Linked DNA regions of Cohnella herbarum. The protein of the gene in region 1 interacts with the protein of each later gene in a pairwise test. Links are inferred from orthologs where the notes say so. Each region holds a gene or a part of one and is shown on either strand. Other genes may lie near its edges.

The links.
Region 2: the proteins of mreB (region 1) and tuf interact in binary tests that used the Bacillus subtilis proteins (3 or more experiments, as listed by UniProt). The link is inferred for Cohnella herbarum from one-to-one orthologs.

The regions. Positions count from the first base shown.
Region 1 is NZ_CP051680.1:4,751,077-4,759,602, forward strand. Bases 3,119-6,108 are described here. They hold mreB (rod shape-determining protein MreB), read right to left. Parts: upstream 5,118-6,108; coding sequence 4,119-5,117; downstream 3,119-4,118. Other genes in these bases: HH215_RS20290 (flagellar hook-basal body protein), read right to left, coding at 3,119-3,122; HH215_RS20295 (flagellar hook-basal body protein), read right to left, coding at 3,149-4,015; spoIIID (sporulation transcriptional regulator SpoIIID), read right to left, coding at 5,223-5,510; HH215_RS20310 (HD-GYP domain-containing protein), read right to left, coding at 5,712-6,108. In the rest of the region: HH215_RS20270 (phospho-sugar mutase), read right to left, coding at 1-714; 3-hydroxyacyl-ACP dehydratase FabZ, read right to left, coding at 740-1,177; HH215_RS20280 (CDP-alcohol phosphatidyltransferase family protein), read right to left, coding at 1,346-1,855; HH215_RS20285 (DNA-directed RNA polymerase subunit beta), read right to left, coding at 1,977-2,210; more of HH215_RS20290, read right to left, coding at 2,280-3,118; more of HH215_RS20310, read right to left, coding at 6,109-6,848; HH215_RS20315 (M23 family metallopeptidase), read right to left, coding at 7,008-7,748; spoIID (stage II sporulation protein D), read right to left, coding at 7,843-8,526. UniProt on the Bacillus subtilis protein: Forms membrane-associated dynamic filaments that are essential for cell shape determination. Acts by regulating cell wall synthesis and cell elongation, and thus cell shape.
Region 2 is NZ_CP051680.1:4,498,887-4,501,877, forward strand. Bases 1-2,779 are described here. They hold tuf (elongation factor Tu), read right to left. Parts: upstream 2,098-2,779; coding sequence 904-2,097; downstream 1-903. Other genes in these bases: HH215_RS19200 (DUF421 domain-containing protein), read left to right, coding at 1-145; HH215_RS19205 (YitT family protein), read left to right, coding at 231-818; fusA (elongation factor G), read right to left, coding at 2,194-2,779. In the rest of the region: more of fusA, read right to left, coding at 2,780-2,991. UniProt on the Bacillus subtilis protein: GTP hydrolase that promotes the GTP-dependent binding of aminoacyl-tRNA to the A-site of ribosomes during protein biosynthesis.

The DNA.
Region 1 (8,526 bases):
AGGAGTGAAGACTACGCCCAGCGCTGCGCCTGCGCCCGTCTTAATTAACTCAGGCTGTACCGTCTGCGCTACGACCGTATCGATGAACCTCTGATCGGCTTCATCGTCTAGCCAGACCAGCAGGCCTTGAGCCTCGGCTTGTTCTTGCGACAAACGTTTCACTTGATCGAAAGATTCGACCTGCCGTATTTGTTGGATCACTTGCTCGGCTTGATGCGGCACGAGTTGCCCGCCATCCGCTCCGTATACCTTGTATCCATTATATTCGGGCGGGTTGTGACTCGCCGTCACGACGATTCCGCCTGTCGCTTGCAGATCGCGAACCGCGAACGAGAGCTGCGGAGTCGGCCGCAGGGAGCGGAACAAGTAAGTGCGAATGCCGTTCGCCGCAAGTACGCAAGCAGCTTCCAAGGAGTACACGTCGGAATTGCTGCGTGAATCATGCGCGATGACGACGGAAGGCGCGGAGGATTCCCCGAGCAGGAAACTCGCGAATCCTTGAGTCGCTTTACCGATCACATAGCGGTTCATCCGATTCGTTCCCGCGCCCATCACTCCGCGAAGTCCGCCGGTACCGAATTCGAGATCGCGGTAAAACCGGTCCTCGATTTCTTCGCCGCGACCCTCGATCGCCCGTAATTCATCTTTCGTCCGTTCGTCTATGTTAGGATCCTGTAGCCAAGCTTCATATAAGAACTGCGGATTGGTAGCCATGGTTTCTCTCTCCCTTTATGAATTGTTAGCTTTTCGACGGATCGGAAAGAGCGAACATAAGCTCGCCTTCAGCGACGACAACGTCGCCCACTCGCGCCGTACCCCGGCCTTTGCCGATCGGCCCTTTCAAGCGGGTGACTTCCAGCTCCAAAGTCAACGTATCTCCCGGTTTCACTTGTCCGCGAAATCTGAATTCGTCGATGCCCGCGAAGAAACCGAGCTTGCCTCTATTTTCTTCTAACGCCAGCATAGCGACCGTGCCGACTTGCGCTAACGCTTCAACGATCAGTACGCCAGGCATAACCGGGTATCCCGGAAAATGTCCGACGAAGAACGGCTCGTTCATCGTTACGTTTTTGAGTCCTACAGCACGTTTCCCCGGCTCGAGTTCCAGTATGCGATCGATGAGCAAGAACGGCGGGCGGTGCGGAATCAATTCCTGAATTTGCACGATATCTAACATTATTTATTCCTCCTATATCATCTAACCTGTTGTACGAATAATTGAACCGCGAAGGCAAATAATACTATTATCCCTTAGGCGAACTGCAGTCGCAAAGGTTGATATAAGAGAGCTTGCCGCCGCCCGCCGTTCCTCCAGCCGGCGGCGGGCTCTTTTGTGCCGCAACGGTTAAGATGCCCGGTTTAAGTTTCTGAATTTCATGAAATAAATGATCGAAGCCAAGAAAGACAAAGCGATTCCGAACCATAATACGTCTACTCCTATGGATTGTTCCAAGAATAGCAATGTAATCGCCGCGTAATAAATGACGGTGGTCGCTTTGCCAAGCAAGTTGGCCGGCACCGTCTTTAAGCCGCGGAAATGAAAAATCGCCGAAGCGATAATCATGACCAGTTCACGGAATGCCATCACGATAAATGCCGCCAACGGAAGCACGTTCTTGATTAGAAGCGCCAGAATGACGGATAACATCGTAAGCTTATCCGCTAAAGGATCCAACATGCTGCCGGTTAACGTAACTTGTCCGCTTCGACGGGCGATGTATCCATCCAATATATCCGTTAATCCAGCTACCAATAATACGCACAAAGCCGCGATCGACTGATCGTTCAAATACAAGATCAAAAACAAGGGGATTAACACAAATCGGGACATCGTCAGCATATTGGGTACATTCATTCCCGTGCTTCCCCCATTTCTCTAAAGTTCCCAATCATTATAACGCTCACCCCTACAAATGAAAACTCCCCGAGCAGAAGCCGGGGAGTTGCCGTCCCGGTTGCAAGGCGCAGGCCAGGCATCAGCCGCCCTCCGCGAACACGAGATCATACATATGCTTCCAGGTGCCGGAATCGAATACGTCCGATAAAGGCTTATCCCCAAGTACGGTGTATCCTACCGCCAATCCAACGATTAAAGCCATAACGCAAAACACAGGAATTATCAACATTTTAATGCTCATCCAAATGATTCGGGCAACGACCCTACCGGAGGATCTATTGCTTTGCTCATTCGAACGTGAAGGTGCTGTCATGAAGATTTCGTCTCCTTCGACGCACAACGTCGCGGACTTGATACATACGATCATTATCCGCTTTGAAACTTATCCGCGCAAGCTATTCGCCATTCCCATCATCTGTTCACTGGAGGAAAGAGCTCTCGCGCTCAACTGATATGCTCGTTGTACGATCATCAAATCGGTCATTTCATCGGCCATGTTTACGTTGGATTGCTCCACGAAGCCTTGTAGAACGGAGATGCCGGTTTCCCCGTTAGGCAACAACGCAACATCGCGCACGACGTTTGCCGGATCCACGTTTTCCGGAATGCCGTATAAATTATCGGCAACCGCCTGCAGCAGCTCGGAATTGGTCACCTGAACCAATTTGAGAGTGCCTAAATTGATCGGGGTAGTACCCTCGCCTCCAACGGCCGTTAACGTGCCGTCGGTTCCGACGGTTAGTTCGTAACCTGCCGGTACGCGTATAAAGTCCTCGCCGTTACCCGTATTTCCGACGACCTGTTGTCCGGAGTTCGTTACGAGTATCCGATCTCCGTTCGCATCGGGCATTAATTGAAACGGACCATGCCGCGTGAACGCGCGGGCTCCGTTTATGTCTCCGCCCGTGCGCACTTCGAACAATGCGTTGCCTTCAATCGCGATGTCCGTCACGTTACCCGTCTGTTTAAGCACGCCTTGCGACATATCCGTTTGAATGGCGGCAATTCTCGAACCCCATCCTTGCGTGAAGCCTAGCGGAGTCCGCCGGCCTGCTTGGTTGAAATCCTCCAGATGCGGATTAAGGCTCGTTAAAATATCTTCAAATACCGCGGATTTACGTTTATAACCCACCGTATTGGCGTTCGCGAAGTTATCAGCAAGCATATCCAGCTTCTGCTGAAGGGCGCCCATGGAGACGGACGCAGTGATCATCGAGTTGTTCACTTAGGAGTTCCTCCTTATGGCGTCTGTTATACTCTGCCGATTTCGTTTACGGCTTTATCCAAGCTGCGATCGTAAGTCTGAATGACCTTCTGATTCGCCTCGTAAGCCCGAAGCGCCGACATCAGATCCACCGCGGATTGAGCGGAATCGACGTTCGATCGTTCGAGGTAGCCTTGGCGAACTTCGACCCGATCGCCTTCAGCGATTTGGCGAATGCCGGCTGCATCCCCCGCGTACCGGAATCGTCCATCCCCTTCGCGAATGAGCATGTTCGGGTTGTCCACCCGCATGATTCTCAACTGCGGCTCACCAGGCAATGGCAATCCGGTTGCCCGATCTAGCAACCTCCCGTCGGCACTGACGTTCACCGACTCCCAAGGTACGGTAACTACGATCGGTTGTCCGTTCGCGCCAACGACCTGTTGTCCGTCCGATGTCAACAACGTGCCGTCAGGCGCGGTCTTAAAGCTTCCGTCTCTCGTATACCTTTCTTGACCCTGCGCCGACGTTACGGCGAAGAAGGCTTGAGGCTTATAAGTCACTTCGCCGTTCTCGTCCACGAATTTGCCGGACTGATCGAACGAAGTTCCATCCACGAGAATATCCGACATGAGCGCCAAATCTTGAAAACGGTAAGTTTCCCTAAGATCGCCCTGCGTCATGCTGAGAAGGTTCTCTTCGGCGAACACCCCGGTACTTAGCTTCCCTACGTTTCCTTGGGAAGGATTATTGCCGCCCATTACGGAAATTAACATTTCCGGAAATGCACGATTAACGGAATTGTTCCCCTTAAACCCGGGCGTATTAATGTTCGCGATATTATTCGTAATCGTATCATGACGCCTTTGCTGAGCCAGCATCCCCGACGCAGCCGTGTATAAACCTCTTAACATGGAGCCATCCTCCTATTGCGCTGTTCGTGTCTGCCGAGCTCGGGCGCCGATTGCGCTTCGCTTGCTCGCGATCACGTTTCGTGTCGCATTCCTCGTAACCGGATTAACCTAATTTACGCGTCATTTTGTCGAGATGGTCAAGCATGATTCCGGTTCCTTTAACGACGCAGTGCATCGGATCTTCGGCGATCAGCACCGGCACTTTGATCTCGTCGGCCAAGAGCGCGTCGAGTCCGTCGAGCAACGCCCCGCCGCCGGTAAGAATAACCCCGCGGTCGATAATATCCGCTGATAATTCCGGCGGCGTGCGCTCTAATACGGATTTAGCCGAAGCTACGATAGACATTACAGGCTCCCAAAGCGCTTCGCGGACTTCATCCGAATGAATCGTTACCGTCAACGGAAGCCCGGTAACCATATCCCGTCCGCGAATGTCCATTTCTTCTCTACGTCCGCTGAGATAAACGGTTCCGATTTTTATCTTGATATCTTCGCTCGTGCGTTCTCCGATAAGCAACTTGTATTTGTTCTTTATGTATCTCATAATCGCGGCGTCGAACTTGTCCCCTGCGACTTTAAGAGAAGAGGCGGTTACGACGTCGCCCATGGAAAGAACGGCAACATCCGTCGTACCTCCGCCTATATCTACAACCATATTTCCGCTCGGCTGAAAAATATCCATGCCAGCTCCGATCGCCGCCGCCTTGGCTTCCTCTTCCAGGAATACTTCCTTGGCGCCGCTTCTTTCGGCCGCTTCGCGGATCGCTTTCTGTTCTACTGACGTTATATTCGTAGGAGCGCAAATCAGAATTCGCGGACGACTGTACCAGTTCTTTCCGCCAACGCGTTGAATGAATGCTTTAAGCATCATATCCGTTACTTCGAAATCGGCAATTACGCCGTCCCTTAACGGACGAATCGCAATGATATTGCCGGGAGTGCGCCCCACCATCCGATGGGCTTCCTCTCCAACCGCAAGCACCTTGCGAGTATCGCTTTCAATAGCGACGACAGAGGGCTCGTCGAGTACGACTCCCTTGCCTTTTACGTGAATCGATACGTTCGCCGTACCCAGATCGATGCCGATGTCTTTGCTAAACATGCGTCTATTATCCCTCGCCAAATATGGAGTGTCTGATATTGTAATAGTATAATATTCGCCGCTTATGCTGCAAATCCTTCTTTCTTCTCGACATCATTAGTAAAATTATGCTTTTCCCGCTGTCATAACTTCCCGTTTTTTGATCGTCGTCTTCTTGTACTTGATTTTGGTCGCTTCTCCTCCCCTTAGATGACGGATCGACTTATGGTATTCGAGAATGTGCTTTACCTGGTCGGCCAAATCCGGATTGATCTCCGGCAACCGCTCAGTTAGGTCTTTGTGCACCGTGCTTTTGGAGACGCCGAATTCTTTGGCTATCGTACGTACGGTATTGCGCGTCTCCACTATGCTTCGGCCAATTTTGATCGTTCGTTCCTTAATGTAATCGTGCACGCTCCCGCCTCCCTGCTGAAATAGATTGGTACAGTATATGAGGGGCGCGGTCACTTATTCTATGTAGCCAAGCCTGACAGGCTAGGAAAGTCCTTTTTTTGACTCGATTTATAGGTCCGGCAAGCTTTGAAGTGCATCTTAAGCCCTAAGAAAAAAGACGAAAAGGGATTTCCCTTCCGTCTTCCGGACATGCTTTAACCGTTATTTGTCGGCTTTCCCGACGATTACGACGTTCATGTGCCTGTGTAATTCCAACTGATACGGAATAATAACGGCCGTTCCGTCCGATTCGGAATAAACTTGCACGAGCGGTCTCTGAATGGGACGACCCGCCGTCTCCATTACGGTAGCCGATTGTCCGTTGCTCAACTTAACTCGCGTCGAGACCGGATAAATGATAACGTGATTCAGGAAAGATTTGATGAGTTCCCAATCGAAATCATAATTACCCGACGCGAATAAATATTCGATCGCCTCGGAAGGCTCGTAGGCGTTCCGATGGTGCCGGGGAGAACCTAAAGCGTTGTACACGTCCGACAAGCCAACGATTTGCGCGAATTCCGGGATATTATCGTTCGTCATCCCCAACGGGTAACCCGAACCCCGATAACGTTCATGATGCAGCAGAGCGCATTGCGCCGATGCCAACGGAATTTCCTTCATCCCTTTAAGCACGCGGTACCCTTCGCTAGTATGCTGCCGCAAAGTCGCCAGCTCCGATTCGTTCAATTCGCGATTGACCTTAGTGAAATCCAAAGGTAACCGGGTCATGCCGATATCGCAAAACAAAGCCCCTATCGAGAGGTCATAAAGCTTAGCGCTATCGAATTTTTGTACGGTTCCTATTATGTTTGAACTCAAGGTCACGTTAAGAGCATGCTCGAACAGGATACGATCCGACTGGATCATTACTCCGAGTTCTTCGGCCAACGCCCGTTGGGAAGTAATCTCCCGTAAAATATCGCGAATTTGTTGACGGAAGTTCCCTTCCGGAAACGGCAGCACGATCTGCTCTAACATCAATCCCTTGTCGATGAACTCGATGACTAATCGTACTGCTTCTTCGCGCGCCTTTTCGTTGTTTTTCAATTGATCGATGTCCGGGCGAATCCACGAATCCGAAACGGCAGAGCGTCTAAGCTTGGATCTCGCATCGCTAGTAGATGTTTCCGATGGGTCCCGCAAGTGAACGAACTTGACCCTTAGCGTTCTGAGCCTATTAATATATTGCTCCGTGAGCACCGTGCCCGCCTCTAGCATGACAATCCCGTTATTTCCTTGCACCGATTTCTCGAGTACGTCCCCGGTCTCTAGCTCCGATATCCCCACAATCCTCATGATTCTCTACCTTTCCATCGGAATCTGATGAGCTATACGTGCTGTTGGTAAGAATTATGACATACCTTTCCTTCTATTGTCGAGATTGGATGGAAAAAGAAATAGAGCATCCCTATCGTATTACCCGTGATAGGGATGCTCTATTCTCTTCTAACTCTCTTACTTCGCGGATTTAATCAATGTGCCCGGGTTTACCGACTCGCCATTGTTACGAACCTCGAAGTGCACGTGCGCCGCTTCCGACGGTTCCAACTCGCTTTGTCCGGCAGATGCGATAACGTCGCCTTGCTCGACTTCTTCGCCGACTTGAACCTTCAGATCGGTCAAGCTTTGGTACACGGTAACTAAACCGTCCGGGTGCTCGATTTGCACCTCGTAGCCATTGGTTGGCGTTTGACTAGCAACCGTGACCTTACCGCTAAGAGCAGCTAGTACTTCGAAAGACTTGGCGTCTTTGCGAGCCAAATCGGTAGCCATGTGCGGCGAGAACGTGTTATTGTACTCGACCATGGCCGCTTCGCGATCTTCCACCGATGCCGTTGCATCATAGAATGGAACGATCGTGTTCATGTCTTCGATCTTGGCTACCGGCCAACGGAGCGTTTCCCCGTTGGAGATTACCGCGGTTGCTTCCGGACTTGTTTGTCCGTTTGTCGTTGCTTCGCCGTCGACTTCTGTCAAACTGGGAACGGTATTCTGCGGATCTTTAGGATCCGTCCCCGAGTTCAGCCAGAGAATCGTTACGATAATTGCTGCCGCGGCCATGTAAGCTGCAGGGAATACCCAGCGCTTGGAAAGGAACTTTTTCCATCCGGTAGGCCTGACAGCGGGAGACGCACCCGCAACTGACTTGTGAGACTCTTCGATTTTACGTGGTGTTTTGCTGTTTCCATCATTCATTATTATCATCACCTCAGTAAGTCATTGTTACCAGGTGATGGCGTTTTATACCTGTTTGTTTTGAAAGATTACAATTTTTATAGCTTCTGCCTACTTACAGTCTGTTTTTCGAGCTATTCGCAAGCTTTGAAACTTTCTCCACCCGCGCGCCCGAATAGTAGTATTCGACGATCTGATCCGCCGTTTTCCCCGTCTGCGCCATCCCTTCTGCCCCCCATTGGCTCATTCCGACGCCATGTCCGCTGCCGTAAGTCGTCAGGATGATCATACCCTTCTCTATCGTCCAATCGAATGCGGCGGAACGCAAACCTAGCTTTTCGCGTACTTCTTCACCGGATATTCTCTTGGATCCCGCTACCATTTCCTTCACTCGTCTTCCTTGCGTCCATTCCATAATCCGTAGGCTCGGCTTGTCCGTCCCGGCTGCGCTTACCGCAATCGCATCCACTCCAAGCTTTCGATAGAATTCCGACAAGGGCATCTCTACTCGATTTATCGCTCTAGGAGAACGTTCTTTATCCCACGGACTTGCGACCGATCGCAGATAAGGAATCTCATTCGGGAAAACCTCTTCCGAATTTTCCGTATAACCGTTACTTGTTGAAAAAAATAACGCCTCAATCGGTTGCCCGCGATAAGCGATGATATCACCCTCGGTATTCTTAACGGCCTCATCCACTTTGCGCCAGCCTTCTTCATCGTTCTTCCGAAGTCGTTTCATTTCCGCTAGAGACCGATAAACCTGATGAGCTTGAGTATCCGTCACATCCGCCTCGAC
Region 2 (2,991 bases), 260 kb from region 1 along the record:
GAAACGGGTTGGCTTGAATGAAAACTGGCTTAATGCGAAGCTTGAGAAACTGGGTACGAAAGTGGAACGTATCTATTTCGCCCAGGTCGATTCGCAGAACAAGCTTTACCTGGATCCTTACGAAGATTCCATTAATGCTCACTGAGATAACAAATTCCCGGTTCCTCGTCATGGACAGCCCTTATCTCCCATATAGATAAGACAGGTTGCATTGAAGGGACTGATCGTGCTTGCTTTCGCTCCAAAAAGTCGTTGTTATCGTCATAGGCAGCATATTGATCGCAATGGGCATTGATTTTTTCTTAATGCCCATCAAGGTGTTAGACGGAGGACTGATCGGCATTGCTCTCATAGGAAACTATTTATTCGGAGTCAAAGTCGGTCTCCTGCTCATCCTCTGCAGCTTGCCCGTATTCGTTTACACTTGGTTCAAAGACAAATCCATCTTCTTTCACAGCTTATTCGGGATGATCTTCCTGTCCTACTTCATCGATCTGTTCGATCCTTATAATCCGCTGGGATCATTAATACATGATTATCCGTTTATCGCATCGATCGTCGGAGGACTATGCATAGGCATCGGCTTCGGTGTTTTACTCAGGTTCGACACAAGCACGGGCGGAATCGATCTATTAGCCAAACTGCTTGCCGGTAGATTGCGTATTAACGTAGGGATTTTAATTCTTATTATGGACGCGGTTGTCGTTAGCATAGGAGGTTTCTTATTTTCGGTGGATACATTCTTTCTTTCCGTCGCCACAATTAGCTCGGGCGGGTTAGCGACAAGTTTATGCACGACAAAGTATTTCTCCTACTAATAACGTAACGAACATTATATAGAAGAAAAAGAAGAGCTATCTAGGCGATTAAGCCTTGGATAGCTCTTCTTTATTGGAAAGTCGCTTATTTTTGGATAGAAGCAACTGCGCCTGCGCCTACAGTACGACCGCCTTCGCGGATAGCGAAACGAGTACCTTCTTCAACGGCGATTGGCGAAATCAGTTGTACAGTAACTTCGATGTTATCGCCAGGCATAACCATCTCAGTGCCTTCAGGCAGGTTGATGATACCAGTTACGTCTGTTGTCCGGAAGTAGAACTGCGGACGGTAACCTGTGAAGAAAGGCTTGTGACGGCCACCCTCACCGGAAGTCAGAACGTAGATTTGAGCTGTGAACTCAGTATGGGGTTTAACGGAACCTGGCTTCGCGATTACTTGGCCACGCTCGATGTCTTTACGGTCTACACCACGAAGCAATGCTCCGATGTTGTCGCCGGCTTGAGCTTGATCAAGCAATTTGCGGAACATTTCTACGCCCGTTACAACGGATTTGCGAGTTTCTTCTTGCAAACCGATGATTTCAGCCTCGTCGCCAACTTTGATGATACCACGCTCAACACGGCCTGTAGCAACAGTACCACGACCAGTGATTGTGAACACATCCTCAACAGGCATCAAGAAAGGCTTGTCAGTTGCGCGCTCAGGAGTTGGGATATAGCTGTCGATCGCTTCGAACAACTCAAGGATTTTGTCAGCCCAAGGACCATCAGGGTTAGCAAGAGCTTCACGAGCAGCACCGCGGATGATTGGAGTATCATCGCCCGGGAACTCATATTCGCTAAGAAGGTCGCGAACTTCCATCTCAACGAGTTCAAGCAACTCTTCGTCTTCAACCATGTCGCATTTGTTCAAGAATACGACGATGTAAGGAACGCCTACTTGCTTGGAAAGCAAGATGTGCTCGCGCGTTTGCGGCATAGGGCCGTCAGCAGCGGATACAACCAGGATCGCTCCGTCCATTTGAGCAGCACCGGTGATCATGTTTTTAACATAGTCAGCATGTCCTGGGCAGTCAACGTGTGCGTAGTGACGGTTAGGAGTTTCGTACTCAACGTGTGCTGTGGAAATTGTAATTCCACGCTCGCGCTCTTCTGGAGCTTTGTCGATTTGATCAAACGCTACTGCAGCACCGCTGCCGTATTTTTTGTTCAATACCGAAGTGATTGCAGCCGTAGTTGTAGTTTTACCGTGGTCAACGTGACCGATAGTTCCGATATTGATGTGTGGTTTGTTACGTTCGAATTTAGCCTTAGCCATGGATACTGTTCCTCCTTAATGAGTAAAAGGATTTATTTTGATGACGGGCGAAGACGGCTTATGCCATCTCCTAACCGTCTACTTTCAATAACTTGCTTATACGCCTTTGTACTTGGAAATGATCTCTTCGGAGATCGATTTCGGTACTTCTTCGTAGTGGGACAGTTCCATCGAGAACACCCCACGGCCTTGCGTACCGGAACGAAGCGTTGTGGAGTATCCGAACATCTCTGCCAACGGCACCTTCGCGCGAACGATTTGTGCGCCGAAACGCATATCGGATCCTTCGATGCGACCGCGACGGGAACTCAGCATGCCCATAACATCGCCGAAGTACTCTTCGGGAACCGTTACTTCAACCTTCATGATCGGCTCAAGCAAGCAAGGGCTACATTTGTCCTTAGCCGCTTTAAGCGCCATCGATCCAGCAATTTTGAACGCCATCTCCGAGGAGTCGACGTCATGGTACGATCCGTCAACGATAGTGGCTTTAATATCAACAAGCGGGAAGCCTGCGAGTACGCCATTTTTCATTGATTCTTCGATACCGGCTTGTACTGGCGCGATAAACTCGCGTGGTACTACGCCGCCGACGACTTTGTTCTCGAACAAGAAGCCTTCGCCTGGCTCACGCGGTTCGAACTCGATCCAGCAATGGCCGTATTGACCGCGTCCACCGGATTGGCGAACGAACTTACCTTCGACTTTCGCAGGGACACGGAATGTTTCACGGTAAGCAACTTGCGGTTTACCAACATTCGTCTCCACTTTGAATTCGCGAAGCATACGGTCAACAAGGATTTCCAAGTGAAGCTCGCCCATACCGGAGATGATCGTTTGGCCGGTTTCTTCGTCCGTGTGAGCACGGAACGTAGGATCTTCCTCAGCGAGCTT